3 regions of the Methylobacterium sp. Leaf89 genome follow, and region 1 is predicted to be linked to each of the others. Evidence: predicted binding sites of a transcription regulator. Region 1 holds the regulator's gene; each other region holds the start of a gene.
The links. The regulator LexA, encoded in region 1, represses DNA repair genes until DNA is damaged. The targets are predictions, from matches to a motif close to TGTTCNNNNTGTGTTCNG.

Region 1 (9,655 bases):
TCCGCGTCGAGAGCTTCGGCACCCTCGGCGCCGAGGTCCGCCCGGTCCGGGTGCGGGTCTCCTACCGCAAGGCGAATACCCTGAAGCCGGGCGACCGCATCGCCGCGACCGCGCGCCTGCTTCCGCCGCCGGAAGCCGCCCGCCCCGGAGGCTACGATTTCGCCCGGGATGCCTTCTTCCGTGAGATCGGCGCGGTGGGCTCCCTCGTCGGCAAGGTCGACCTGCGACCGCCGGCCGAGAGCGCGGACTGGCAGATCCGCCTCGCGGCCGCCGTCGACGTGGCCCGCAACGCCCTGACGCGCCGCATCACCGACGCCAACGGCGGACAGGCCGGGGCGGTGGCGGCGGCCCTGGTGACGGGCAAGCGCGGCCTGATCAGCCCCGAGACCAACGACATCCTGCGCGCCGCCGGCATCTACCACGTCGTCTCGATCTCGGGCCTTCACATGGTCCTGGCGGCCGGCGTGGTGTTCTGGCTCGTGCGGGCGCTCCTGGCCCTCGTTCCGTTCGCGGCGCTGCACTGGCCGATCAAGAAGATCGCCGCTGCCGTCGCCATGGTGGGCGTGACGGCCTACTGCGTCTTCTCCGGCTGGGACATCGCCGCCGAGCGCTCGCTGATCATGACCCTCGTGATGCTCGGCGCGATCCTGGTCGATCGCCCGGCGCTCAGCATGCGAAACCTAGCCCTCGCCGCCCTGATCGCCCTGGCCCGCGAGCCGGACGGCCTCCTCGGCCCGAGCTTCCAGATGTCGTTCGCGGCGGTGGCCGGCCTGATCGCCTGCGCGCCGCTGATCGCCGGACGCGGGCGACATCGCGACGGTGCCGGCCTGCTCCCCCGGATCGTCGCCCTGGCGACCGCGGCGGTCCTGGGAACCCTGGCCACGACGCTCGTGGCCCAGATCGCCACCGCGCCCTTCGCCACCTACCACTTCCAGACGGTGCAGCCCTTCGGGCTGGTGGGCAATGCGCTCACCCTGCCGCTGGTCTCCCTGGCGGTGATGCCGTCAGCGGTTCTGGGCATCCTCGCCTATCCGTTCGCGCTGGATCAGCCGGTCTGGTGGGCCATGGGCCTGGCGGTGCGGGGGATGCTGACCATCTCGACCTGGATCGCGGGCTTCGGCAACGCCGTCGTCGTGGTCCCGGCCTTCGGCACGGGGGCCCTCGGCCTCCTGGCCGCCGCCCTGATCGTCCTGACGCTCCCGGCCTCGTCGCTGCGCTGGCTCGGCCTCATTCCGGCAGCGATCGGCATCGCCTGTGCGGCTGCCCCGGATCGCTACGACATCTACGTCGATCGGGAGGGGGCGGGCGCCGCCATCCGCCAGCGCAACGGGCGGCTCGCCACCCTTGGCCGGCCGCCCCCCTTCGTGCTCGCGCAATGGCTCAAGGCCGATGGAGACGACCGACGGGTGCAGGACGTCACGGGGTTCGAGGGCGCGCGCTGCGATCGCCTGGGCTGTACCCTGACCACACCCGACGGCCGCGTGCTCGCCCTGACCACCGACAAGCGTGCCCTCGGAGAGGACTGCGCCAGGGCCGACATCCTGATCACCCGGCAATCCACGCCCGGGGGCTGCGCCGCATCGATCGTCATCGACCGGGATTTCCTGGGATCGCACGGTGCGACCGCGATTCGCCTCACCCGCGATGGGCCGCCCCTCGCCTCCGCGAAGCATCCCGGGGATGTCGTGCCCTGGCGTGCGACGCCTTTGCGCAAGCCGTTGGACCCGCCGGGAACGTCCTTGCCATCTTCTACACCGCCGGCGTCGGTCTTACCGGAAATCCCCGATCGCACCCGCGACCCGTCGGATCCGTCCGGCGATGAACCGGACGGGGACCCCCTTCAGTAGCGGCGCACCAGACTGACGAGACGTCCCTGGATCTGCACCCGATCCGGCCCGAGGACCCGCGTCTCGTAGGCCGGATTCGCCGCTTCCAGGGCGATGGACGATCCACGCCGGCGCAGGCGCTTCAGCGTCGCCTCCTCGTCGTCGATGAGGGCCACGATGATGTCGCCCGTATTGGCGGTGTCCTGCTTGCGGATGACCACCAGGTCGCCGTCGAGGATCCCGGCATCGACCATCGAATCGCCGCGCACCTCCAGGGCGTAATGCTCGCCGCCGGCCAGGAAATCCGGCGACATCGTCACCGAATGGCTCTGTTCCTGGATGGCCGAGATGGGCGTACCGGCCGCGATCCGACCCATCACCGGGATGGTCACGGCCCGACCGCTCTCGTCGGTGGCCTGCGTGGTCGGCAGTCGGGACACCGATGCGCCGGCCGGCAGGCCCTTGCCCTTGCCGCCTTCGACCACGCTCGGCGTGAAGCGGCGAACCTCGGAGGCCGGAGCGGCGCGCGGGGCGCCCGCATTCCCCCCGAGGCTCTCCGGCATCCGGATCACCTCGATGGCCCGCGCCCTGTTGGGCAGCCGGCGCAGGAAGCCGCGCTCCTCCAGGGCCGTGATCAGGCGGTGAATGCCCGACTTCGACTTCAGGTCGAGGGCGTCCTTCATCTCGTCGAACGACGGGGGAACGCCGCTCTCGCGCATCCGAAGCTGGATGAACTGGAGCAGGTCCAGCTGCTTACGCGTCAACATGCGGGACACTCTTCGTTAGCGCAACGGATCGCGGCGGGTGGCACTAGAAACAAACCACGAACACGTTAAACGTTCCGTAAGTGTTCTGCAAGGGTTCCCATCTCAAGCCTCTCGGGCCCGATCCGTTCGATCCCTTCGGGAAGGGCAGATCTGGGCGTCGCCCGAGCGCCACGCCGGCCTGCCGCTGCGGCCATCGCTGCGATCGAGTGGTGCCCCGATCCGACGAACGAGTTGGACGGCCGGCGTCGGGACCGGTCGGCAGGGCGCCGCGCCCTCGGGTCGATGGCCCGGCGACGATCGGTTCTGTGCCATCCTCTGCCGGCGTCGCCGACGGCGGGTCTTCGGCTAGCGCTGCCCGGTGCGCCCTGCCTTGGGCCGGTCACCCGAACCGTTGCCGCCCGTCTCGGTGGGATTGCGGGGATCCTGCCAGAAGGTATCGAACAGGCGCTGCATCGCGCGGGCGTTCTCCTGCTGCACCTCCAGGCCCGTCTGGAACATCTGCTGCATCACGTCGAAGGGCGCTTCCGTGGCCGACCTGTCCGGCGCGGCGGACTCCGGCCGGGGCGAAGCCGCGAGCCACGTCGACGCCGCACGCGGTCGCGCCTGGGGCGAGGGCGTCGCGGGCTTCGGGGCCTTGGCGCCGGAGTTCAGGAACGCCTGCATCATCTCCGACCAGGCATTGGGCGGGAAGCCGAAGGGGTTCGCCTCGGCGCGCGGGGCCGGCGCCGCGGCAGGCGGCTGGTTGATCATGACGTGGACGATCCCCGCCACCACCATGCCGGCCATGATCGGCAGCATCTGCTTCAAGGCCGGCATCGCCACGCCGCTGACGGCAGCGGCCTGCTGCAGAACGGCCTGACTCAGATGGGGCGAGCCGAAGAGTTGCTGGACCAGCATGTCCATCTGCGGCGTCGCGCTCGACGCCTTCGGCGCGGCGGGGCCGACGAGATTGAAGAGGTGGGCGAAGCCGGTCGGATCCTGGGCGACGTTCCGCTGCAGCCCCATCGTGAGGGCCGGAAGCAGGGCTTCCATCGCGCGCAGGCTCTGCTCCGGCGACAAACCGAACTGCCGTCCGAAACCCTGCGCGTTGGGGCCCGCCTGCGCCTGAAGGATGTCGAACAGATTGAACATGGCGGCCTCGCGGACGAACTGCGGCTTTCCCGGTCATCGACCCGGGCGCGCCGCGCGAATTCTGTCGCATCCGGTCGGTACTGACCAGCCCGGGCGCCTCACGACGGCCCGATTCCCCGTCGACGGGGGCCCGTATCAACCCGTTTCTTGCCCCGGACCCGCGATGCGCTTCCCTTCGCCCCTGATCGAGGCGCGCCTGGTGCGTCGCTACAAGCGCTTTCTCGCCGACCTGCAGCTTGCCGACGGGTCCGTGATCACGGCCCATTGCCCCAACCCGGGGGCGATGCTGGGACTTGCGGTGCCGGGCGCGCGGGCCCTGTTGTCCGACGTCCGGAGCCCGACGCGCAAGCTCCCCTTTTCCTGGGAACTGGTGGAGGCGGATCTGCCCGGCGGCCGGCAATGGGTCGGCATCAACACGATGCGGCCGAACGCCCTGGTGGCGGAGGCCTTCGCCGCCAGCGGCCTGCCCTGCCTCGCCGGCTACACGGGCCTGCGCCCCGAAGTCCGCTACGCCCGTGCCAGCCGGGTCGACTTCCTCGCCACCGGGGAGGGGATGCCGCCCTGCCATGTCGAGGTGAAGAACTGTCACCTGATGCGCAGCCCCGGCCTCGCGGAATTTCCCGATTGCGTCGCCGCCCGCAGCGCCCGCCACATGACGGACCTCGCGGCCGTCATCGAGGCCGGGGGCCGTGCCATGGTCATCATCGTGGTGCAGATGTGGGCGGATCGCTTCGATGCCGCGCGGGACCTCGATCCTGCCTTCGACCGGGCGCTTCAGGCCGCTCGGGCGGCCGGCGTCGCCGTCCACGCCCATCGCTGCCGCATCGACCCGGTCGGCATCGCCGTGGCCGACGCCATCCCGGTGCTGTAGGGCGCGCGTCCCAGAAGAACCGCGCGGGCCCGTCAGTCGGCCCGCTCGAAGATCAGGTTGAGGCGGGTGCGAGCGATCCGGCGATAGCCGTGCTGCTCGAGCAAGGCGGGCAGGTCGATCTGCCACTGGTCGGTGCCGTTCTCGACGATGAGCAGCCGCGGGTGGAGGCTCGCGGGGGCGGCCCGCAGGAAGGGTTCGAGGATCAGGTCCTCGGCGCCCTCGACGTCGAGCTTCATCGCGTCGATGCGCGCGATGCCCTCGCCGAGGGCGAGATCGAGCAGGGGCACGGCCGGCACACGAATCTGCGCGCCCTCGTTCGTCCCGACGATCTTCAGGCTCGATTCCCCCCGGTTGCGGGGATCCACGAACAGGGTGAGTTCCCCCGCCTTGTCGGCGACCGCGCAGGCCACCGCCTTGACCGTTCCAAACGGATTCTGAGCGATGTTGTAGGTCAGGCGGTCGAATACGTCCGGCTGCGGCTCGACGGCCAGGATCCGGGCGCGCGGCCCCGCGAAGGCCGCCACGAACAGCGCGTAGGCACCGATATTCGCGCCGATATCCAGGAAGGTGCAGCCGGGCTGAAGCTTCGCCCGGAGAAGTGCGCGCTCCTCCGGATCGAAGAACTGCGGCGTGAAGAGCACCTTCTTCTCGCAGTTGTTGTTGTAGGGGTAGAGCCGCATGCGGGCGCCGTAGCGTTCGACGTCCAGAGGGGCGCCGCGCAGCAGCCCGATCGCCACGCGGCGCAGGAACAGGGCGAGGCGTCGCCCGGCCCAGCTCGCGTAGGAGATCCGGCCCGTCTGCCGAGCGATGCGCGCGACGAGGCCTGTGGGAGCGTAAGTGCCGTAGGGCTGCGTGTCTTTCATCGTGCGTGCTGATGCCAGCGCACGGACGCGGCGGCAAGCGACGCCGCCGCGGGAGGATCGAAAGGTCCCGGACATTCCGGGCCGATCAGCCCGCACCGACCCCTCCGGGCGAATGCGGTCGGCCGCAGATCAGACCGGACCTTCGCGCCACTTCGGAAGCTGAGGACAATGGTCGAGACCGGATCTGGTGCTCAGACCTGTTCCATTGCGGCAACACCACGACCGAAACCCAGTTCGAGCGGCCCTGATTGCCCGAAAAATAGGCGTCTGCACAAAGGATAGCTTTGCCGTAACCGGGAACCTTTGAGAACGTCGCCGTAACGCAGATCCTCCCGCAGAGTTCCCATCGCCATGCAGCGCTCGCTTCTCGCCCTTTCCGCCGTCCTGCTGTCCTCGGTCTGCGCCTTCGCGGCCGACATGCCGGCGAAGGTGCTGGCGGTCCCTGCCCCGCCCGCGCCGTGCAAGGCCGAGATCACCTTCCCGGCCTATGGCGGCGTCATCAAGCAGAACCCGAACCCGTCCTGCCTGACGCTCGGCGCCTTCGGCGACGTCTATGTCGGCGGTGCGGTCACGGGCTACTTCTACACCCAGCCCAACCAGTACACGTTCTCGCCCGCTCCGCTGCCGAGTGACCGGGCCGGCCGCGTGGACGTCTCGAACCTGATGGGCTTCATCCAGAAGGCCGACGGCCCGTTCCAGTTCTACGCCGCCTTCGGCGCCTACTCGATCCCCGGCCTCGGCCTGCCGATCTACGGCACCTTCGACCAGACGGACCTGCTGTATTCCCCGGCGCCGATCGTGTTCGGAAAGTACGTGATCAACGACAACTGGTCGATCCAGGGCGGTCGGATGCCGACCCTGATCGGCTCCGAGCTGCCGTTCACCTTCCAGAACCTGAACATCTCGCGCGGCCTCCTCTTCGGCCAGGAGAACGTGATCAACCAGGGTGTGCAGGTGAACTACTCGGATGGTCCGTGGGCGGCCTCGTTCGCCGCGACCGACGGCTTCTATTCCGGCGAGATCAACTGGGTCACGGGTGCGATCACCTACAAGATCGACCCCGCCAACACGGTGGGCATCAACGGCGGCACGCACTTCTCCAGCTACACCAATTTCGACTTCGCGGACCCGTTCGGTCGTCGCGGCCTTCGCTTCCAGTACGCCACGCCCGTCTCGCTGCAGAACAGCAGCATCATCAGTGCCAACTACACCTATGCGGACGGTCCCTGGATCGTGACGCCGTACGTCCAGTACACCAACGTGGAGCAGAACGCCGTCCTGGGCCTCGCCGGCGCCGAAACCATCGGCGGCGCCCTCCTCGCCAGCTACGCCTTCACGGACAACTTCGCCCTCGCGGGCCGCGTGGAGTACATCAGCCAGAGCGGCAATCGCAACAATCCGTTCGGTCAGACCTCGGTGCTCTACGGCGCCGGTAGCTCGGCCTTCTCCTTCACCGTGACCCCGACCTTCACCTTCGATCGCTACTTCGTCCGCGGCGAGTTCTCGACCGTGCAGCTCTACGACATCACGCCCGGCCTCGGCTTCGGCCGCAGCGGCCTGAAGACCTCGCAGGAGCGCTACATGCTTGAGACCGGCATCACCTTCTGATCCGATCGGACGATCCGGTTCGGCGAAACGCGGCGGCAGGGCAACCTGCCGCCGCTTTCATGTGCGCCCATGCGCCACCGGTGGGCTTCCGTCCGCGCGCCCGACGGTTCAAGGAGGCGGGACCATGCCCCGACCGATAAGGCCCGAGCCCATGCAGCGCTTCGATTCCGACGGTGTTTCCCTCGCCTACATCGACGTCCCCGCCGTCGGCGGGTCGGGCGACCCGGTCCTGCTGATCCACGGCTTCGCCTCGAACCATGCGGTGAACTGGGTCAACACGCTCTGGGTCCGGGCCCTGACCCAGGCCGGCTACCGCACCATCGCCCTCGACAACCGGGGGCACGGCGAGAGCCAGAAGCTCTACGATCCGGAGGTCTACGGCGCGGACGTCATGGCCCAGGACGCGCGCCGCCTCCTCGACCATCTCGGGATCCCCAAGGCCGATGTCATGGGCTACTCGATGGGCGCGCGCATCGCCGCGTTCCTGGCGCTCGATGCGCCGGAGCGCGTCCGTTCGCTGCTGCTCGGCGGTCTCGGCCTGCATCTGATCGAGGGCAAGGGCCTGCCGGACGGGATCGCCGAGGCCTTGGAGGCGGAGCCCGGCGCACCGGCCCCGAACCCGACGGCCGCCGCGTTCCGCACCTTCGCCGAGCAGACGAAGAGCGACCTGCGGGCCCTGGCCGCCTGTATGCGCGGCTCGCGCCAGACCCTGTCGCGCGCCGAAGTCGCCGAGATCTCGTCACCGACCCTGGTGACGACCGGCACCCTCGACACCGTCTCGGGCTCGGGTCCGGCGCTGGCGGCGCTGTTTCCGAACGGCACCGCCCTCGAACTTCCGAACCGCGACCACAGCACGGCCGTGGGCGACCGCGGTCACCGCACGGGCGTCCTCGATTTCCTGGCCCAGCGGCCCTGAGAGGGCACCACCGCGCCTCAGGTCTTCAGGCGGTAGCCGGTCCGGAAGATCCAGGTCACGCCGGCGAGGCACAGGATCAGGAAGATCAACGCCATGGTGAGGCTGACGCCGACGCCGACATCCGAGGTGCCGAAGAAGGACCAGCGGAAGCCGCTGATCAGGTAGACCACCGGGTTGGCGAGGCTCACCGCACGCCAGAACGGCGGCAGCATCTCGATGGCGTAGAAGCTGCCTCCGAGGAAGGTCAGCGGCGTCACGATGAGGAGGGGCACCAGCTGCAGCTTCTCGAAGCCGTCGGCCCAGAGGCCGATCAGGAAGCCGAACAGGCTGAAGGTGACCGCCGTCAGGAGCAGGAACAGCACCATCACGAAGGGATGCTCGATCCGCAGGGGCACGAATAGGGCGGCGGTAGCCAGGATGATGAGGCCGATGAGGATCGATTTCGAAGCCGCCGCGCCGACATAGCCGAGCACGATCTCGAGGGGCGAGACGGGCGCCGAGAGGATCTCGTAGATCGTGCCGGCGAAGCGCGGGAAGTAGATGCCGAACGAGGCGTTGGCGATGCTCTGCGTCAGGAGCGAGAGCATCATCAGGCCGGGCACGATGAAGGCGCCGTAGGCGACCCCGTCCACCGAGGCGACCCGAGAGCCGATGGCCGCTCCGAAGACCACGAAGTAGAGCGAGGTGGCGATGACCGGCGCCACGATGCTCTGCAGCGCCGTGCGCCAGAAGCGCGCCATCTCGAAGCCGTAGATGGCGCGGACCGCGTACCAGTTCATGCGCGTTCCTTCACGAGGTCGACGAAGATCTCCTCCAGCGAGGACTGGCTGGTCTGGAGGTCGCGGAAGCGGATGCCGGCGGCGGCGAGGTCGGCCAGCAGCGCCGTGATGCCGGTGCGCTCGCCCTTCGTGTCGTAGGTGTAGACCAGATCCTGTCCGCCCGGCTTGAGGGTGAGATCGTGCCGCGCCAGAGCGGGGGGCAGGGCGGCGAGCGGCTCCTGCAGGTTCAGGGTCATCTGCTTCTTGCCCAGCTTGCGCATCAGCTCGGCCTTCTCCTCCACCAGGATGATCTGGCCCTTGCGGATCACGCCGATGCGGTCGGCCATCTCCTCGGCCTCGTCGATGTAGTGCGTGGTGAGGATGATGGTGACGCCCGTGTCGCGCAGCGAGCGCACCAAGCGCCACATGTCGCGGCGCAGTTCCACGTCGACGCCGGCGGTGGGTTCGTCGAGGAAGAGGATGCGCGGCTCATGGCTCAGGGCCTTGGCGATGAGCACTCGCCGCTTCATCCCGCCCGACAGGGTCATGATCCGCGCGTCGCGCTTCTCCCACAGGGAGAGGTCGCGCAGGACCCGCTCGATATGCGCCGGATCCGGCTTGAGGCCGTAGAGCCCGCGGCTGAAGCTCGTCGTCGCCCAAACCGTCTCGAAGGCGTCGGTGGTGAGCTCCTGCGGCACGAGGCCGATCATGCTGCGGGCCTGGCGATAGTTCCGGGCGATGTCGTGCCCACCCGCGAGGATGCGGCCGGCGCTCGCCGTGACGATGCCGCAGACGATGCTGATCAGCGTCGTCTTGCCGGCCCCGTTCGGACCGAGAAGCGCGAAGATCTCGCCTTCGGCGATGTCGAGGTTGATGCCGTCGAGGGCTTTGAGGCCCGAGGCGTAGACCTTGGAC
Region 2 (9,655 bases), on a different contig from region 1:
GGGATGCGGATGCCCCAGCCAGGCGGGGGGATCGCGCAGATCGGTCGGTCTCGCCATCGGGCTCTCCTCGCCTCACGGCAGGGGTAACCGCCGTTCCGGGCCGGCCGATCCGGGCGCGACCGCGAGTCGCTCGGGAGTCCCCGTCGCGTCGCGAGGACAGGCCCTCAACCCAGGAAGGGACGCAGGTGGTCCAGCACCAGGTCCGGTGCCTCCTCCTGCAGCAGGTGTCCGCAGGGGAGGGCGTGCCCCTCCACCCGGTCGGCCGTCTCGCGCCAGGTGGCGGCGACGTCGTAGAGTTCGCCGACCGTGCCCTGCGCGCCCCAGAGGGCGAGGAGCGGCGCGGTGACCCGGCGTCCGGCGGCGGCGTCGGCGGCATCGTGGTCGAGGTCGATCCCGGCCGCGGCGCGGTAATCCTCGCAGATCGCATGGAGGCTGCCGGGCGCGCGGTAGCAGCGCAGATATTCCCGGATCATCGCCTCGCTCGGGATCCCGGGCGTCCGGCTCTGGCCCGCGAGGTGATGGCGCAGATAGGCCTCCGGGTCGGCGCCGATCATCCGCTCGGGCAGGGGCGCCGGCTGGATCAGGAAGAACCACCAGAAGTACCGGGTCGCGAAGGCCCGGTCGGTGCGGGCGTACATCGTCAGCGTCGGGGCGATGTCGAGGACGGCGAGGCGGTCCACCGCGGCGGGGTGGTCGAGGGCCAGGCGATGCGCGACGCGGCCGCCCCGATCGTGCCCGACGACCGCGAAGCGCTCGTAGCCGCAGGCGTGCATCAGCGCGACGGCATCGGCCGCCATGGCCCGCTTGGCGTAGGGGGCGTGATCGGCCGTCGAGTCCGGTCGATCCGAGTCGCCGTAGCCGCGCAGGTCGGGGGCGACCACCGGATGGCCGGCCTCTCGAAGCCGGGGCGCCACCGCGTACCAGGTGGCGTGGGTCTGCGGATGACCGTGCAGGAGCAGCACCGGCAGACGCGGCCCGCCCGGGGACAGGGCGACCCGGAGGCGCAGGTCGGGCAGCGTCGCGTCGGCGAGGTCGAAGCCCGACAGGAACGGACACGGCCCGCGGCTGAGGAGAGCGATCGGCGGCATGGTGTCCCCGGAAACGTCGCGGACAGGGTTCGACCGTCCCGGCGCCGCAGCTGTGCCGTCGGTGCCGGGCAGGGATTCGGCCCGGGGCGAGGATGGCACGGGCGGCGCGCGGCGGCGAGACTGCCGCGCCCGTGCCGGGCCGGCCATCGGGGGCGGCTGCGTCGGGGGGACCGCGCGTCTCAGCCCTTCCAGTTCTTCAAGGCCCCGAACGGGCTCAGCGCCGGGTCGGCCGCCGGCGGGTTCAGCACCGGCTCGACCTGCGCGATGGCGTCCGCCAGGGAGAAGGCCGAGCCGCTGGTCAGCTTGCCGCCGGCGGCATCCTTGTGGCCGCCGCCGCGAAAGCGCCGCGCGCCTTCCAGGGCGGTCTCGTTGTTGGAGCGGAAGGACATGGTTCCCGCCCGCTGCACATTGAGCACGCGCTTGGCCCGGCCGCTCTCCATGATCAGGTCCGAGACCCGCTGGAAGGTGCCGGAATCGAGGCCGAAGGACATCAGCGTGCCGTCCGAGAGGGGATGGAACAGGTCCGAGCGGGCGAGCACCCGGGCGATGCGCATGCGGGTGGTGAGGGTGCGGTCGTCGCCTTCGTCCTCTGCGAGGTAGCCGTCGAGGATCGCCTTGCGCAGGGCCGGCACCTGGCCCTCGATCACGGCCGGGGAGGCGCCCTCGCCGAGGAGGCGGGCCGCGCCGAGGAGGAGGTCGCCGACGAACCGGTCGTGCCAGGGATGCCCGATGGGCACGAGGTTCGAGACGTTGTCCCAGAACATCTCGTCGAGGCTCAGGCCGTTGCGGAAGGCCGGCCGGTCCTTGCGCCACAGATCGACGGCATCGACCGCCGTCACCAGGGCGCCGAGGATCGGATCCGCGCCGGTCTCGCGGGTCGCGTAGAGGGCCCGGTGCTCGTAGGCCATGCGGGTGGCGCAGCAGGCCTCGTCGATGAGCACGACGATGTTCGGATCTTCCAGGTCGAAGCGCTGCAGACTCGGCACCGTGGGATCGGCCTGCGGTGCGAGGCCCTGCTCGCGCAGCTGGTCGACCGAGGAGGCGTGGTGATCGAGGACGACGAGGCGGTGGCGTGCCGTCGGATCGCGGCGGCGGTTCAGGGCGGCGAAGTTGCGGATGAAGGTCACGGCCACCGCCTCGAGGCCGAGGTCGGTCATCACGATCATTTCCGGGGCGGACGCCTTGCCGAGGCGCTTCAGCTCGGTCTCGACCACCGGCCCGACATCGGAATAGCGCGGCACGTGCACGATGCGGGCGACCTCGGCGAACTGGCCGACCACCGTGGAGGCGCCGTAGCCGTCGAGGTCGTGGTGGGTGATCTGAGTGATGTTCAAGAACCTGTCCTCGGGCGAATCGCCAAGCGCGGGCTTCGGCTGTCCTGGGCGCCCTTATGCGGTACGCCCCGGTCCACGGCGAGCCCCCGCGCCGTGAGCCGCGGCGAGGCTGCGTCGGTTCCGCGGTGGATCGAGATCCGTCAGGGCTTGATTCCCGTGCCCGGACCGGGATTCTGCGAACAGACCACGAACACCAGCGACAGAACGATCGGAGGAACGTCCGCGATGGACCCGGACGACGCGGGCGCGATCCGCAAGATCATCCATATCGACATGGACGCCTTCTACGCCTCGGTGGAGCAGCGCGACGACCCGGCGTTGCGGGGCCGCCCGGTCGCGGTGGGCGGATCGCGCGAGCGCGGCGTGGTGGCGGCGGCGAGCTACGAGGCGCGGGCCTTCGGCGTCCGCTCGGCCATGCCCTCCGTCACGGCGCGCCGGCTCTGCCCCGACCTGGTCTTCGTCAAGCCGCGCTTCGAGGTCTACCGGGGGATCTCGGAGCAAATCCGGGCGGTCTTCGCCGAGCATACCGACCTGGTCGAGCCCGTCGCCCTCGACGAGGCCTATCTCGACGTGACGGAGAACCGGCAGCGTCTGCCGACCGCCACCGCGGTGGCCCGCGCGATCCGGGCCTCGATCCGCGCGCAGACCGGCCTCGTGGCCTCGGCGGGCGTCTCCTACAACAAGTTCCTGGCCAAGGTGGCGTCCGACTTCCGCAAGCCCGACGCCCTGTTCGTGATCACCCCCGCCATGGGGCCGGCCTTCGTCGAGGACCTGCCGATCGGGCGCTTCCACGGGATCGGCCCCGTCACCGAAGCGCGGATGAAGGCACTCGGAATCCTGACCGGACGCGACCTGCGCGCCCTCAGCCTGGAGACCCTGACGAAGCGGTTCGGCGCCTCGGCGCCCTACTATTATGGGGTGTCGCGGGGCATCGACGTCCGTCCGGTCCGGGCGAACCGGATCCGGAAATCCATCGGCGCCGAGAACACCTTCTCGGAGGACTCTGCCGATTACGGGGTGCTCGCGGGGCGCCTGGCGCCGATCCTCGACAAGGTCTGGGGCGCCGCCACCGCCAGGGAGGTCCGGGCCCGCACGGTGACGCTCAAGGTGAAGTTCGCGGATTTCGAGCAGATCACCCGGGCCCGCTCGCTGCCCGGCTTCGTCCCGGACCGCGCCGTCCTGGAGGAAACCGTTCTGGTCCTCCTGCGCGACCTGTTCCCCCTGCGGCGCAGCGTCCGCCTCCTCGGCGTCTCCCTCTCCGCCCTGGAACACGGCCCCGCGCCCGAGCCGCGCCAGCTCGGCCTCGGATTGTAGAGGCGCGCCCGGTTCCCCGGTGTCAGGGACACGCCGCCACGCCGGCGACGCGCCGGCCGCGCCGCAGAACGAGGAGGAAAGCGAGGCCGACCGCCGCCATTGCTGACCCCGCCACCGAGACCGCCGGATAGCCTCCGCCGAGGTCGATCACGAGGCCGCCGAGGGCCGCACCGATGGCGTTGCCGAGGTTGAACGCACCGATGTTCAGGGCCGAGGCGAGGTTGGGCGCCTCGCCGGCCTCCGCCATCACCCGCATCTGTAGGGGCGGCACAGGGCGAAGCTCGCGACGCCCCAGAGCAGGATGAGCGGGGCGGCGACCCAGCGCGAGTCCATCCCGACGGCGAACACCCCGAGCAGCAGGACCAGGGCCACCAGGGAGGCGATGATGGTTCCGTCCACCGTGCGGTCGGCCAGGCGTCCGCCGGCCCAGTTCCCGAGGGTCAGGCCGACGCCGTAGACCACCAGCATGGCTGTGACGAAGGAGGCGTCCGCCCCCGTCTCGATGCGCAGGATCGGGACGATGTAGGTGAAGACCGTGAACATGGCGCTCGACCCGAGGACCGTGAGCGCGAGGGCGCCGAGGACGGCCGGCCGCGCCACGACGCGCAGCTCCGCGCGGATGTCGGGGGCGCCGTCCACGGGCAGGGGCGGCAAGGCCAGCCGCAGCGACAGCATCGCGACGGCGCCGATGCCGGCGATGCCCCAGAAGGCCGCGCGCCAGCCCAGCGCCTCCCCCACCCAGGCGGCGAGGGGCACGCCGCCGATCGTCGCGATGGTCAGGCCGGAGAACATCGCGGCCACGGCGGCCGCACGCCGCTCGGGCCGTACGAGGCTGGCGGCCACCACCGATCCGATCCCGAAGAAGGCGCCGTGGTTGAAGGCCGTGACGATCCGTGCCGCGAGCAGCATCGCGTAACCGTCGGCGAGGGCCGAAATCACGCTGCCCACTGTGAAGATGCCCATCAGGCCCACGAGAAGCGCCCGGCGCGGCACCCGCGCGAAGGCGAGGGTCATCAGCGGGGCGCCGATCAGGACGCCGAGCGCATAGGCGCTGACGAGCAGGCCGGCGGCCGGGATCGAGACGCCGAGATCGTTCGCGATCAGCGGCAGCATGCCCATCGGCGAGAATTCGGTGACGCCGATCCCGAAGGCTCCGATGCTCAGCGCCAGCAGGGCAGGATGGATTGTCATGGGGGTTGCCTCTCGGTCATTGTTCCCGACAGGCACATGATGCAGCGCGACACCGGCCGGTAGCCCGATCTCCGGACCGACATCTGTGCGTCAGGAGCACGAATGCCGCGAGACCGAATCGACCGGACGGGGGAGATGGCGGCCTTCCTCGCCATTGCGCGAGACGGCAGCCTGTCCGCGGCGGCCCGCGGGCTGGGGCTGACCGCCTCCGCCGTCAGCCGCATCGTCGCCCGCCTGGAAGCACGCCTCGGCGTGCAGCTGATCGTGCGGACCACCCGGACGCTGCGCCTTACCGCCGAAGGCGAGAGCTATGCCCGTGCCGCGCGCCGCATCCTCGCCGATATCGCCGAGAGCGAGAGCGCGGTCGCCGATCAGGCCTCCCCCCGCGGTCGGGTCCGGATCAGCACCGCCTCCGCCCATGGGCGTCTGGTGATCGTGCCGTTGCTGGCGGAATTCGTGACGCGCCATCCCGGCATCAGCGTCGACATCGACCTCAGCGACCAGGTCGCCGACATCCTCGGCGGACGGGCCGATGTGGCGATCCGCTTCGGGACTTTACCGGACAGCCCGCTCACCGCGCGCCGCCTCGGCGACACGGGCCGGACGGTCGTGGCCTCGCCCGCCTATCTGGCGCGGGTCGGAACGCCGGAGATCCCCGCGGATCTCGCCCGACACAACTGCCTCGACTTCAACTTCCGCCGCGCCGAGCCCGGGTGGCCGTTCCGGGAGGAGGGACGCGATTACCTCCTGGCGGTCTCCGGCTCCATGTCCGCCAACAACGGCGAGACGCTGGTCCAACTCGCCCTCGGCGGCATGGGCATCACCCGTGTCGGGCGCTTCCACATCGCCGACGAACTGGCGAGCGGGCGCCTCGTGCCGCTGCTGGAGCGCTACAATCCGCAGGACCGCGAGGCCATCCATACGGTCTTCGTCGGCGGCCCGTCGATGCCGGCGCGCGTCCGGGTGCTGATCGACTTCCTGGCGGAGGCGCTGCGCTCGCCGAGGGGATCACCGCCGCCCGTCACTCTCAGCCCAAACGAAAGGGGCGCCACCCTTTCGGACAGCGCCCCCTCGGATCAGCCGGTCCCGCGGGCGGGACCCGCGATCGCCCTTAGTTGAAGGGATCGATCTCGGCGGACTCGTAGCTCGTCACTTCCATGCCGACGCAGACTTCCTGGACGATGGGGGCAGACCACTTCATGACATCTCTCCTGGTTGGTTTGGGGGTATGAAAGCCGAACCCGGATGGGTTCGATCCACTCTTCGACGAGAAACAGCCTCGAAAGGCCGCGCCTTAGTTGAAGGGATCGATCTCGGCGGACTCGTAGCTGGTGACTTCCATGCCGACGCAGACTTCCTGGACGACGGGGGCGGACCACTTCATGGGAAACTCCTTCGTGTTCGACGTCCCTGATATGCCGTTGTGTTGGGCACAATACAAGTGGACGCTACACTTATATTTCTCATAGGATCGCGGGAAAGTTCACATCCTGCACCCGAGCGTTGCCGCGCTTTCGGCCCGGCACTCCGGACACCGGAGATATGATGCCGGCACCTCGCCCGTGCGAGGGAGTCTGCGATAAGTCGGCCCCGGACCGGACGGCAGGGGCGCCACGGGTGCGGAGGAAAGATCCGGCCGAGGCCGGTTTCGGCTTGACGCCCCGGGGAGGGGAGGCGCACTGACGCGCCGCCGAACGGGCCTGCGCGGGGGTCACGACTCACCGCGCGGCGCGCGCTTCGGCTCCCTCTCGACGATTCCGATGCCCAGCGACAATCCAGACCGATCGCCCGCGCCGTGCGCGGCCGCCTCCGCTTCCTTCGCCTGACGCCCCGCTGACCGGGCCCGGGCGGCCCGGCGCGGGACGGCCCCTCACGGCCGGATCGCGCGCCCTGCGAGGTGAGCCCATGAACGAGATAGCTTCCTTCCCGACCGGCATCGATCCGGCCGTGCTCGCCGCTCGCCTGTCGGATGAGCGCGCGCCCGACATCGTCGAGGCGCTCAACGACGAGGCGCCCGAGGTCGCCGCCGCCATCCTACTGGGCCTGCCCGTGGAGCGGGCGATCGAGGTGCTCGATCAGCCCGAGCTCGACTGCGCCGCCGACATCATCGAGATGCTGCCGCGCGACCGGGTCGCCTCCTACCTGTCGGGCATGTCGGCCGACCGCATCACCGACCTGTTTCGCGAAATCGAGGAGCCCGGCCGCTCGGACCTGCGCGCCCGTCTCGACGCCGAGACCCGCGGGGCCGTCGACCGGCTGAGCACCTACGGCGAGGAGACCGTCGGCTCGCTGATGACCACGGAATTCGTCGCCGTGCCGGGCAACTGGACGGTGCAGCAGACCCTCGACCACGTCCGCCAGGTCGAGAAGACCCGCGAGACCATCTACGCGATCTTCGTCCTCGACCCGCGCACCCGGGCCCTGACCAAGGCGGTGCCCCTGCGTCGGCTGATCTCGGGCAATCCGGGCGACAACGTGCTCTCGGTGGCCCCGAACCGACGTCCGCTGGCGGTCTCGCCCACGGCCAGCCGCGAGGAGGCCGCCCGTCTGATCTCGCGCTACGACCTCCTGGCGCTCCCCGTCATCGACGCGGTCGGGCACGTCATCGGCATCGTCACGGTGGACGACATGATCGACGCGATGGTCGAGAAGCAGACCCAGGACGTGCAGCGCTTCGGCGGCATGGAAGCCCTGCCCGAGCCCTACATGGACATCGGCTTCGGCACGATGATCCGGAAGCGGGCGGGCTGGCTCTGCGCGCTCTTCCTCGGCGAGATGATGACGGCCACCGCCATGCAGGGCTTCGAGGGCGAGCTCGAAAAGGCCATCGTGCTGACCCTGTTCATCCCGCTGATCATGAGCTCGGGCGGCAATTCCGGCAGCCAGGCCACCTCGCTGCTCATCCGCGCCCTGGCCCTGCACGAGGTGCGCCTGCGCGACTGGTGGCGGGTGGCCCTGCGCGAGGTGCCCACCGGCCTCGTGCTCGGCACGATCCTCGGCGCGATCGGCATCGTCCGCATCGTGGTCTGGCAGAAGACCGGCCTCTACGACTACGGCGAGCACTGGATGCTGGTGGCAGCGACCGTGGGGGCGGCCCTTATCGGCATCGTCACCTTCGGCTCGCTCACCGGCTCGATGCTGCCGTTCCTGCTGCAGCGCCTCGGCTTCGATCCCGCCACCGCCTCGGCACCCTTCGTCGCCACCCTCGTCGACGTCACGGGCCTCGTCATCTACTTCTCGGTGGCGATGCTGATCCTGCGCGGAACGCTGCTGTAGAGTTTGTCAGGGATACGTGGAAACCGGTTGTCCCGGTAAGACAAACGGACAAGAAAGGAATCCGGAGTCTGTCTGGTTCCGGATGAACCTGACAGACTCGAAGGCCGCTTCAGGCCCGGGGCCGGAGGCTCAGGTCGCTGAGCACGGAGGTGGCGAGGCGGTCCGGCCCGATCTCGTGGGCGGAGTAGCCGACGAGGGCGGCGAGACTCTCGCGGGCCCGCCAGACGCGGCTCTTCACCGTGCCGATCTTGCAGCCCATCACCCTGGCGGCCTCGTCGTAGGTCATGTTGTCGATGGCCACCAGCGTCAGGGCCTGGCGCAGGGTCGTGGAGAGCCGCCCGATGGCAGCGTTGACGTCCTCCAGGTCGAGGACGGCGCCCTGCGCCGGCAGGGTCACCAGCTGCGCGGCGTAGCTGCCGTCGCTGTCCTCGACCTCGTGCACGCGCTTGCGCTGGCCGGAATAGAACGTGTTGCGCATGATGATGGTGAGCCAGCCGCACACGTTGGTGCCCGGCGTGAAGCTCTCGCGGTACATCCAGGCCCGCAGCATCGTGTCCTGGACCAGATCGTCGGCGCGCGCGGCGTCGCGGGTCAACGAGAGGGCGTATTTGCGCAGCCCCGGCGCATGGTCCCGGAGCCCCTGGCGGACCTCGGCCGTGAGAGTCTCGCCGCGGGCGGCGAGCACCGCCTCGAGACGGGCGAGCAGCACGGCGAACCGGTCGGGCGGGTCGTTATCGAGGGAGGCATAGGCATCGCGCAGGTGCTGCCCGAGGGTTCGTCGGATCGACGGCGCCAGCGGGGGAGCGTTCTCGGGACGGAGGCGGGTCGACGCATCGGATCCAGATTGCGATGTCATCCAGTCACTTCTCATTCGGCCGGGAAGGGCATGAGCCCGATCCCCCTCAGTCCGCCCGAGTGTGCAAAACGAGAGATTTATCCGCATCAACACAGGTTAATGGGAAGACCTTCAAAGATTTATGCGCGAAATCGTACGTTTACGTCTGGATCGAGAGACAACCCGGCAAAAGTCTTCTCGAGAATATACATGATAGCGAGACGCAAAGAGCCCGCCACGGCCATTGCCGGGCGGGCCGAGTCCTGGGAGGCGTGTCCTGGGAGGCGAGTCCCGGGAGGAACGCGTGATGCGTCGTTCTTCAACCCTGCAGGAGAGCAAGTGTTCACTGCCGAGCGTCCGCGACAGGGCGATGTCACGCGTCCATCGGCCGAAGCCGGACCTGGCCTGATCGACGGTGCAGGCGCCCCGGTGCGTCGCGGCATTCGACAGGCCCCCCCTCCGGGTCAGGCGCGCTCGATCAGGCGGAGATATTCGGCTTCGGGTACGCCGTAACTGCCCCCCGCCACGGCCAGCAGGCCGGTCCGGTCGAGAACCCCGATCCGCCCGCGACGTGCCTTGATCAGGCGGTTGCCCTCTAGGAGCTGCAGGGCGAGGGT
Region 3 (9,655 bases), on a different contig from region 1:
TGCCCTTGACCAGGGCGCGGCCGAGGCCGCGCACGAGGCTGCCGAAGGCCGAGCGCGACCCGTTGGCGGCCATCGCGACCCCGGCATCGTCCGCCTTCACGATCAGGGCGACGCCGCCATAGACCGCGACGGTGATCCCCACCGCCACCACGGCGAGGACCGCCGCCCGCATCCAGATCGAGCCCTCGGGCAGGGCCGCGAGGGTGATGGCCATGATCTCGGCCGAGAGGATGAAGTCCGTCTTGATCGCACTGGAGACCTTCCGATCCTCCAGGGCCTGGGCATCGCCGGCCGCTTCGTCGCGCTTCGCCGCGTGGGCATGGGCCTTGTGCGGGAACAGCGCCTCGTAGACCTTCTCGGTGCCCTCGTAGCAGAGATAGGCCCCCCCGAGCATCAGCAGGGGCGTGATCGCCCAGGACGCGAAGGCGCCGAGCGCCAGGGCGGCGGGCAGCAGGAACAGCAGCTTGTTGCGCAGGGAGCCCAGCGCGATGCGGCCGACGATGGGCAGTTCGCGCTCGGCGGCGAAGCCCACCACGTAGCGGGGCGTCACGGCGGCATCGTCGATGACGACGCCGGCCGCCTTCACGCCAGCGCGGCCCGCCTGGGCGGCGACATCGTCGAGGGAGGCCGCCGCCACCTTGGCGAGACCCGCGACGTCATCGAGAAGCGCGATCAGTCCGATGCTCACGGGAACCCCTGCCTAGCCGGCCATAGTCCCCGCGCCGGATGGCGCGGCGAGCTTGGCCTTTACAGGAGACGAACGAGGCGGCCATTTGATCCCGGAGCCGCGCCGATGACCGTCGGGACCTAGCGTCCCGTGCGATCAACGACGCGGGGTCGACCCTTGACGACGCGGGGTCGACCCTAGAACGGAATGTCGTCGTCGAGGTCGAAGTTCGGCTTCGAGCCGCCGCCACCGCCGCCCGAGGCGGGCCGGCGCTCGCCGCCGCCCGAGGGGCGACCGCCGCCGTAATCCCCGCCGCGGTCGCCGCCGCGTCCGCCACCACCGCCGCCGCCACCGCCGAAATCGCCGCCACGGCTGATCTGGCCGCCGCTCTCCTCGTCCATGCCCATCTCACCGCCGCCGCTGCGGCCGTCGAGAAGGGTCAGCTCGCCCCGGAAGCGCTGGAGCACCACCTCGGTGGTGTACTTCTCGGCGCCGGACTGGTCCGCCCATTTGCGGGTCTGGAGCTGTCCCTCGATGTAGACCTTCGAGCCCTTGCGCAGGTACTGTTCCGCCACGCGGGCGAGGTTCTCGTTGTAGATCACCACCGAGTGCCACTCGGTCTTTTCCTTGCGCTCGCCCGACATCTTGTCCTTCCAGGACTCCGATGTGGCGATGCGCAGGTTGACCACGGGATCACCGGAGGCGAGGCGCCGTGTCTCGGGGTCGCGCCCGAGATTGCCCACCAGGATCACCTTGTTCACGCTGCCGGCCATGCCGCTCTCTCCTACCGATCGATCTCACTGCGCGCTGCGGCCCCGAACGACCGGGTCGCCGCCCTGTCATGGGCCTCTCGGGCCCCGGCGGCAATCGCGGTCGGCGGGCTGTCCCCGTGACTCTCAGGGAATCGGGGGGATCTGTATGTTCTATCTTTGTTCCGTTCGTGAGGCAAGGCGTCCCGAGGGAAGCGCCCTGCCCTCCGCTCAGCGGATTCGGACGATGAGCTTGCCGAAATTGCGGCCCTGGAGCAGGCCCGCGAAGGCCTCCGGGGCCTTCTCCAAACCGTCGACGATGTCCTCGCGATGGACCACGAGGCCGTCGCGCAGCCAGGCCCCGACCTCCTGCAGGAACGCGGATTCCTGGGCGGCGAAGTCCCAGACGATGAAGCCCTGGACATGCAGGCGCTTCGACAGGATCGCGCGCATCAGCACCGGCACCCGGTCTGGGCCGGGCGGCAGCTCGGTGGCGTTGTAGCCGGAGACGAGGCCGCAGACCGGGATGCGGGCGAAGTTGTTCAGGAGCGGCAGCACCGCGTCGAACACAGCGCCGCCGACATTCTCGAAATAGACGTCGATGCCGTCGGGGCAGGCGGCGGCCAGCGCGTCGGGGAAGTTCTCGGCGCGGTGGTCGATGGCCGCGTCGAAGCCGAGGGTGTCGCGCAGGAAGGCGCATTTCTCGGGGCCGCCCGCGATGCCCACCGCCCGCGCGCCCCTGCGCTTGGCGATCTGCCCGACGAGGGAGCCCACCGGCCCGGTGGCCGCGGCCACCACCACGGTTTCGCCGGCCTTGGGCTTGCCGATGTTGAGGAGCCCCGTATAGGCCGTCATGCCGGGCATGCCGAGGATGCCCAGGGCGGTGGTGACGGGTGCGGCGTCCGGATCGAGGCGACGCAGGCCGCGGCCGTCGGAGACGGCGAAGTCCTGCCAGCCGCCGAAGCCCACCACCGTTTCGCCGACGCGGTAATCGGGATGCTGGGACTCGACCACCTCCGCCACGGTGGCGCCCACCATGGTGTCGCCGATCGCCACCGGCTCGGCGTAGGATTTCGCCGCGCTCATGCGTCCGCGCATGTAGGGGTCGAGGGAAAGCCAGCGGTTGGCGAGCAGCACTTCGCCCGCCTTCGCCACCGGCATCCGCGCCTCCTCGAGCCGGAAATGCGAGGCGTTCGGCTCACCGTGCGGACGGGCGGCGAGGACGATGCGGCGATTCACGTGGGTCATGGGGCGGCTCCAGGGTTTTCGCGATGGGGTTCGCGAGAGGCGACGGGCGCGCCGTGGACGCGCCCGTCGGGAGATCTCCCGACAGATGGGACGGCGGCAGCCGATGACAATTCCGTGCGGGTCGGGCGACGGGTCCGGCGGCCCCTCCGCGCGTTGTCCCGGAACGGCGACGGGCACGGGAGACATCGGGATGGCACGCGGATGGCGGATGATCGGGGCGATGCTGCTCGGCGTCACGGCGGCCCAGGCGGCGGAGAACCCGCTGGCGCGGGAGCGCTGGACGTCGCGGGTGCTGGTGATCTCCGCGCCCGAGCCCGGCGATCCCCGGGTCGCGGTCCAGCGCGCCGAACTGGAGCAAGCCCGGGCTGGCGTAAAGGAGCGCGATCTCGTGGTCCGCGAGGCCGTCGGCGATTCGCCCGGGGCCCGGAACCTGCGGGCGGTCCTCGGGCTCCCCGCGGACGGGTTTCGCGTGGTGCTGGTGGGCAAGGACGGCGAGGCCAAGCGGACTGCGACGGCGCCGATCCCGGCGGACGCGCTGTTCGAGACCATCGACGCGATGCCGATGCGCCGGGAGGAGAGGCGTCGCTGAGGCGCGGACCAGCGGCCAACGAAAAGGGGCCGCACGCGGCGGCCCCTCGAAAAACGCCGATCAGGCGATCCGATCAGTAGCAGCGCTCGACCAGCACCCGGCGGTAGCCGTAGGGGGTCCAGCGCACGCGCGGGACCGTGTAGCAGCCGCCGCCGTAGCCGTAATCGTAGGCGCCGTAGCCCACCGGGGCGTAGCCGTAGCCGTAGCCCGGGCCGTAGCCTCCGTAAAGACCTCCCGCCGCCAAGCCGAGGCCGACGCCGAGACCCAGGCCGCCGAGCCCGTAGCCGTAGCCGCGCCCGTAGCCGCGCCCGTAATATCCGCCGCGGTAGCCACCGAAGCCACCGCGATAGCCGCCGAAGCCGCCGCGATAGCCGAAGCCGGCATGGCGGAAGCCGCCGCCGCCGAAGCCACCCCGGAATCCACCGCCACCGAAGCCGCCCCGGAAGCCGCCGCCTCCGAATCCGCCGCCGTGGAAGCCGCCACCGTGGAAACCGCCGCCACCGAACCCGCCGCGCGCTTCCGCGGTGGCGGGAATCATCGCGAGCGCGCCGATCATGGCCGCCGAGGCCAGAACAACTCGTTTCATCACATCGTCTCCGAAAGAAGCCGAAACGTCCCCTTGGACGCACAAACGCGGTGGCACCCGGAAGGGTTCATGCGCGTTTCGACTCTCCCGTCATCGTGAAGCGCGCCGAGCCCCGCCCGGCCCCGGTGGTCGCCCCGGACATCGGGCCGCCCTTGAAATCGCCCGGGGTTTCGGGCGAGGAAGCGGGGCCGGCCGCCACGATCCTCCGGCGGGCGCGGTCGAGGGGGATGCGGGTGACCATGGTGCAGGATGTCGTGCGGGCTCGCGTTCGGATACGCCGTTTCCCGGTCCCCGCCCTTCTGCGCGCCGCCCTCCTGAGCGCCGCCTGCCTCGCCCTCGGCGGTCCGGCCAGGGCCGCGCCGGCGGCCGCCCCTGCCCCGGCGCCCTGCCGGGCCGTCCAGGCGGAGGGCGAGGCCTACACCGTCTGCACGGTCGACCTGCGCCGCGAGCGGGTGCGGCTGTTCTGGCTCGGGGCCGATGGCCTGCCCTATTCCTCGCTCTCGACCCTGGCGGAGAAGCAGGGGGCGTCCCTGCGCTTTGCCATGAATGCCGGCATGTACGACAAGGGCCAGGCCCCGGTCGGGCTCTACATCGAGGACGGGCGCGAGCTGAAGGGCGTTTCCACCGCCAACGGGCCGGGCAACTTTCACCTGAAGCCGAACGGCATCTTCTGGGTGAAGGGCGAGCGTGCCGGCGTGATGGAGACGGGCCGCTACCTGCGCAGCGCCCCGAAGCCGGATTTCGCCACGCAGTCGGGGCCGATGCTCGTCGTGGACGGGCATATCCACCCCAAGATCTCCGCGGACGGCCCGAGCCAGAAGATCCGCAACGGGGTCGGGGTCCGCGACGACGGCCGCACCGCCGTGTTCGCGATCTCGGAGCGGCCGGTGAGCTTCGGCGCCTTCGCGCGCCTGTACAAGGACACCCTCGGCTGCCGCAACGCGCTCTTCCTCGACGGCAGCGTGTCGAGCCTCTACGCCCCGTCGATGAACCGCTCGGACCTCAGCCGCCCCCTCGGCCCGATGGTCGGGGCGGTGGCGCGCTGAGGGACCGCCCAGACCCAATCCGTCCGATCCCTTAGGGATGGCGGATCGGGGCTTCGCTCGAGCGCCGCGCAGGCCTGCCGATCCGGGCGCCGCTTCGATCGAGCGGAGCCGATATCAGGCATCGTCCTCGCGGCCGAAGACCTCGCCCTCCTCCGCCAGCCGCGCATCGGCCTCGTCGCTGCGGAGGATCTGCAGGGCGCGGTACTGCTGGAGCAGGCCGCGCAGGCGGATGTTGGCCTCGGTGCAGTCGGCGGGCTCCGGGCTGTCCGCCCCGCAGCCCGCGATGGTCTCGGCCGTCTGCCGGTCCACGGCGGCGCGGTCGGCCGCGCTCAGGGCTTCGAGGTCGCCGAGGCCGAGTTCCAGCGCGATGAGCTCGGCGATCTCGCGCCGCTTCTCCTCGATCTCGGACATGTTCCCTCCGGGTCCGGTGCCGCCCCGTCTACAGAACGGTCAGCGCCGCCAGGTCGATCCAGGCTTGCCTCTCGTCGCCGTCGACGTCGCCGTCGACGAACCAGCGGCAGAGCGCCCGATCCCCTTCCAGGGCCACCACCGTCATGGTGGCCTCGTTGTCCTCGGATGCGACGTAGTCGCCGACCTTGATCGCCACGGACTGCCTCTTCGCCTCGCTGCTGCTGAACCTGACGCGGGCTGGCCTGGGTCTCAGGCGCGCTTCGCGCAAGCCCGGGTCTCAGGCGCGTTTCGCGCGCTTGCCGAACGCCACGGACAGGCGGGCGCGTACGCCCTCCGGGATCTCCGTGCGGGACTCGATGCGGACGGACGGCATCTCGGCCCCGATGGTGCTGCGCGGGTCGAAGGCGAACTGCAGGTGGCGCAGGCCGAGTTCGAGCCGGGTGACGCCGTCCGACTGGGTCAGGTCCTCGCCGAAGACCTCGATCAGCGGCCCGTCGGGATCGCCCTTCTCGATCTGGATGATGAAGTAGCCCGCCGGCTCCTCCTCGTCGTCGGCCCCCGAGATCAGGGTGATGCCGTTCTCGATGTCGAGGCGGACTCGTTCCACCGCGAAGGTCGTGACGTCGTCGTCGTCCATGCTGCGTGATCTCTCGGGAAACGCCCGCTTCGGCGGGGTGACTGAAGGAAAGCGGTCGGGGCCTTCGAGGTTTCGCGGGGGCCCGCTCAGCGCTGTCCGTGCTGGGTATCGGTGAAGAGGTCCTTGAACTGCCGCGGCTGCGAACGCCAGTACTGCCGCGGCGCGCGCACCTGCGCGCCGAGTTCGGCCGCCGCGTGCCAGGGCCAGCGCGGGTTGTAGAGCAGGGCGCGCGCCAGGGAGACCGCGTCGGCCCGGCCCTCGGCCAGGATCGATTCCGCGTGGGCGGCCTCGGTGATGAGCCCGACCGCGATGGTGGTGAGGCCGGTCTCGGCCTTGATCCGCTCGGCGAACGGAACCTGGTAGCCGGCCGAGAGCGGGATTTTCTGCTGCGTGGAGAGGCCCCCGGTGGAGACGTGGATCGCGGCCGCACCCCGGCGCTTCAAGGCGTGGGCGAGTTCCACCGTCTCCTCAAGGGTCCAGCCCTCCTCGACCCAGTCGGTGGCCGAGACCCGCATCCAGACCGGCTTGCCCGCCGGCACGGCCTCCCGCACCGCCTCGAAGCATTCGAGCGGGAACCGCATCCGGTTGGCGAGGGGGCCGCCATACTGGTCGGTGCGCTGGTTGGAGAGCGGCGACAGGAACTGGTGCAGCAGGTAGCCGTGCGCCCCGTGAAGCTCGAAGCCTTCGATGCCCAGGCGCAGGGCCCGGCGCGCGGTGGCGACGAAGCCGTCGCGGATGCGCTTCAGCCCTTCCGAATCGAGGGCGTGCGGCGCCACCTCGCCTTCCCCGTGCGCCAGGGCCGAGGGGGCTTCCGTGCGCCAGCCATCCGGTACCTCGGGGGCGATCTGCGCGCCGCCGTCCCAGGGGGCGCGGCTGGAGGCCTTGCGGCCCGCATGGTTGATCTGGATGGCGATCGGCACCGGCGCGTAGCCTCGCACCGCGTCGAGGACGCGGCCCAGCGCCCGCTCGGTCTCCTCGGAATAGAGCCCGAGGTCGGTGGGCGAGATCCGGGCCTCCGGCGAGATCGCGGTCGCCTCCAGGGTGAGGAGCCCCGCCCCCGACATCGCCATCTGAGCGAGATGCATCAGGTGCCAGTCGCCGGCCTGGCCCGCATGGGCCGAGTACTGGCACATCGGCGCGACGATGATCCGGTTCTCGAGGGTGAGGTTGTCGAGGCGCAGGGGCTCGAACAGGCGGGCGGTCATGCGGGGCTCCGGCGTGGCTGCATCCCCGCATAGGTGGCGCGCCGGCGCGCGCTTGGCTACCCGCCCGCCCGACTACCCGGCCCCGATCCCCCGGTCCTTCAGGCTGGCGCCGATCTCGTCGAGCACCCCGGCATCGTCGATGGTCGGCGGGGTGGTCCAGGGCTCCCCGTCGGCGATGCGCTTCATGGTCCCGCGCAGGATCTTGCCCGAGCGGGTCTTGGGCAGCCGCTGCACGGTGAGCGCCAGCTTGAAGGCCGCGACGGGGCCGATCTGCGCGCGGACCAGGGCCACGAGCTCGCCCTCGATCGCCTGGGTCGGGCGCGCGACGCCCGATTTCAGCACGACGAAGCCGCAGGGCTGCTCGCCCTTCAGGGCGTCGCGGATGCCGATCACCGCGCATTCGGCCACGTCCGGGTGGCTCGCCAGCACCGCCTCCATGCCGCCGGTGGAGAGCCGGTGCCCGGCGACGTTGATGATGTCGTCGGTGCGGCCGAGCACCGTGACGTAGCCGTCGGCATCGACGATGCCGGCATCCGAGGTGTCGTACCAGCCCGGATACGTGGCGAGGTAGCTCGCGCGGAAGCGTGCCTCCGAGCCCCAGAGGGTCGGTAGACAGCCCGGCGGCAGGGGTAGCCGCAGGACGATGGTGCCCATCGTGCCGGCGGGCACCGGCTTGCCGGCCTCGTCCAGCACCGCGAGGTCGTAGCCCGGCATCGGCACGCCGGCGCTGCCGTGCTTGACCGGCAGCCGGCCGAGGCCGACGGGATTGCCCGCGATGGCCCAGCCGGTCTCGGTCTGCCACCAGTGGTCGATCACCGGGCGGCCGAGGGCGCGCTCGGCCCAGGCCACGGAATCGGGGTCGGCCCGCTCGCCGGCCAGGAACAGGGAGCGGAAGCCCGAGAGGTCGTAGGCGCCCACCCGCTCGGCGCGCGGGTCCTCCTTCTTGATGGCGCGGAGCGCCGTCGGGGCCGTGAACAGGCAGGCGGCGCCGGACTCCGAAACCACCCGCCAGAGGGCTCCGGCATCGGGCGTGCCCACCGGCTTGCCCTCGTACAGCACCGTGGTGCAGCCGTGCAGGAGGGGCGCGTAGACGATGTAGGAATGGCCCACCACCCAGCCGATGTCGGAGGCGCAGAAGTAGGTCTCGCCCGGCGCCACGGCGTAGAGGTTGGGCATCGACCAGGCCAGCGCTACGCAGTACCCGCCGGTGTCCCGCACCACGCCCTTGGGTTTTCCCGTCGTGCCGGAGGTGTAGAGGATGTAGAGCGGGTCGGTGGCCGCCACGTCCACGCAGGCCGCCCGCCGGCCGTCGGTCTCCGCCCGTGCCACCGTATCGGCCCAGTCGTGGTCGCGCCCCGGCACGAGGTCGGCCGCCGCCTGCGGGCGCTGCAGGATCAGGCAGGCCGCCGGCTTGTGCGCCGAGGCGGCGAGGGCGGCGTCGAGGAGCGGCTTGTAGGCGACGACGCGGCTCGGCTCGATGCCGCAGGAGGCGGCCAGCACCACCTTCGGTGCGGCGTCCTCGATGCGGATCGCCAGTTCGTTGGCGGCGAAGCCGCCGAAGACCACGGAATGGACGGCGCCGAGGCGGGCGCAGGCGAGCATGCCGAACAGGGCCTCGGGCACCATCGGCATGTAGATCACGACGCGGTCGCCCCGGCCGACCCCGAGGTCGCGGAGCACCCCGGCGAGCACGGCCACCGCATCGCGCAGGTCCGCGTAGGTGATTCGGCGCTGGGTGCCGGTGACGGGCGAATCGTACAGGATCGCGGCCTGGTCGCCGCGCCCGGCCGTGACGTGCCGGTCCACGGCGTTGTGGCAGGCGTTCAGGGTCGCGTCGGGAAACCAGCGGCCATAGGCGCCGAGCGTCGCGTCGAAGGCCCGGGTCGGCGGGCTCGCCCAGTCGATCGCCCGGGCCGCCTCGAGCCAGAAGGCCTCGGGGTCGGCCAGCGAGGCGGCGTGGGTCTCGGCATAGCGGCCGGGCCGCGGATTCGGGGCGTGGGGCGTGGCGTCCATGGCGTGTCCTCGCGGAACCGGTCATGATGCCGGTTTCTCGGCACTCTACCGGAATTTACGCCGCCGGACTGCTGCGCCATCCTGCCGAACGGATCGAGGCGCAGGCTTTTGCTTCCGCGCTTCGCGAGACGAAGCCGGCGGACTTGAAAACCGCCGCCCTGGGGACCGGCGGCGCGAAGCCGGCGGACACGAAAACCGCCGCCCTGGGGACCAGTGGCGCGAAGACACCGGACACGAAAACCGCCGCCCTGGGGACCAGCGGCGCGAAGTCGGCGGACACGAAAACCGCCGCCCTGGGGACCAGCGGCGCCAAGACACCGGACACGAAAACCGCCGCCCTGGGGACCAGCGGCGGCGGCGAACGCTCGAGAGATGAGGCGGTGGGGGTGAGACGGCCGCTAATGCAGCTGGTCGGTTTCGCTTCGCAGGCGGTTCATCTCGTCCTTGAGGTGGAGCTTGCGTCTCTTGAGCTCTGCGATGCGCAGGTCGTTCGCCGAGGGTCGG

Region 2: a site for LexA is predicted at 2,598-2,615, ahead of dinB (DNA polymerase IV). Genes of this name have one in related genera too.
Region 3: a site for LexA is predicted at 1,587-1,604, ahead of ssb (single-stranded DNA-binding protein). Genes of this name have one in related genera too.

What each region holds. Positions count from the first base shown of each region.
Region 1 is NZ_LMML01000032.1:18,127-27,781, reverse strand. It holds gene ASF18_RS22410 (ComEC/Rec2 family competence protein) at 1-1,847, shown strand, start outside; gene lexA (transcriptional repressor LexA) at 1,841-2,593, opposite strand; gene ASF18_RS22400 (DUF937 domain-containing protein) at 2,939-3,724, opposite strand; gene sfsA (DNA/RNA nuclease SfsA) at 3,888-4,595, shown strand; gene ASF18_RS22390 (FkbM family methyltransferase) at 4,628-5,458, opposite strand; gene ASF18_RS22385 (outer membrane beta-barrel protein) at 5,804-7,066, shown strand; gene ASF18_RS22380 (alpha/beta fold hydrolase) at 7,218-7,982, shown strand; gene ASF18_RS22375 (ABC transporter permease) at 8,000-8,761, opposite strand; gene ASF18_RS22370 (ABC transporter ATP-binding protein) at 8,758-9,655, opposite strand, start outside.
Region 2 is NZ_LMML01000027.1:209,622-219,276, forward strand. It holds gene ASF18_RS11125 (xanthine dehydrogenase family protein molybdopterin-binding subunit) at 1-57, opposite strand, end outside; gene ASF18_RS11130 (alpha/beta hydrolase) at 165-1,088, opposite strand; gene ASF18_RS11135 (hypothetical protein) at 1,268-2,422, opposite strand; gene dinB (DNA polymerase IV) at 2,648-3,736, shown strand; partial or broken gene ASF18_RS11145 (MFS transporter) at 3,759-4,927, opposite strand; gene ASF18_RS11150 (LysR family transcriptional regulator) at 5,030-6,046, shown strand; gene pqqA (pyrroloquinoline quinone precursor peptide PqqA) at 6,039-6,128, opposite strand; gene pqqA (pyrroloquinoline quinone precursor peptide PqqA) at 6,222-6,311, opposite strand; gene mgtE (magnesium transporter) at 6,833-8,203, shown strand; gene ASF18_RS11170 (sigma-70 family RNA polymerase sigma factor) at 8,313-9,059, opposite strand; gene ASF18_RS11175 (Crp/Fnr family transcriptional regulator) at 9,503-9,655, opposite strand, start outside.
Region 3 is NZ_LMML01000011.1:147,608-157,262, reverse strand. It holds gene ASF18_RS06390 (DUF808 domain-containing protein) at 1-688, opposite strand, end outside; gene ssb (single-stranded DNA-binding protein) at 865-1,440, opposite strand; gene ASF18_RS06380 (NADP-dependent oxidoreductase) at 1,648-2,664, opposite strand; gene ASF18_RS06375 (DUF4174 domain-containing protein) at 2,855-3,253, shown strand; gene ASF18_RS06370 (hypothetical protein) at 3,327-3,839, opposite strand; gene ASF18_RS06365 (phosphodiester glycosidase family protein) at 4,079-4,885, shown strand; gene ASF18_RS06360 (hypothetical protein) at 5,000-5,296, opposite strand; gene ASF18_RS24235 (hypothetical protein) at 5,325-5,492, opposite strand; gene ASF18_RS06355 (hypothetical protein) at 5,574-5,933, opposite strand; gene ASF18_RS06350 (NADH:flavin oxidoreductase/NADH oxidase) at 6,020-7,138, opposite strand; gene ASF18_RS06345 (propionyl-CoA synthetase) at 7,211-9,151, opposite strand; gene ASF18_RS06340 (DUF465 domain-containing protein) at 9,550-9,655, opposite strand, start outside.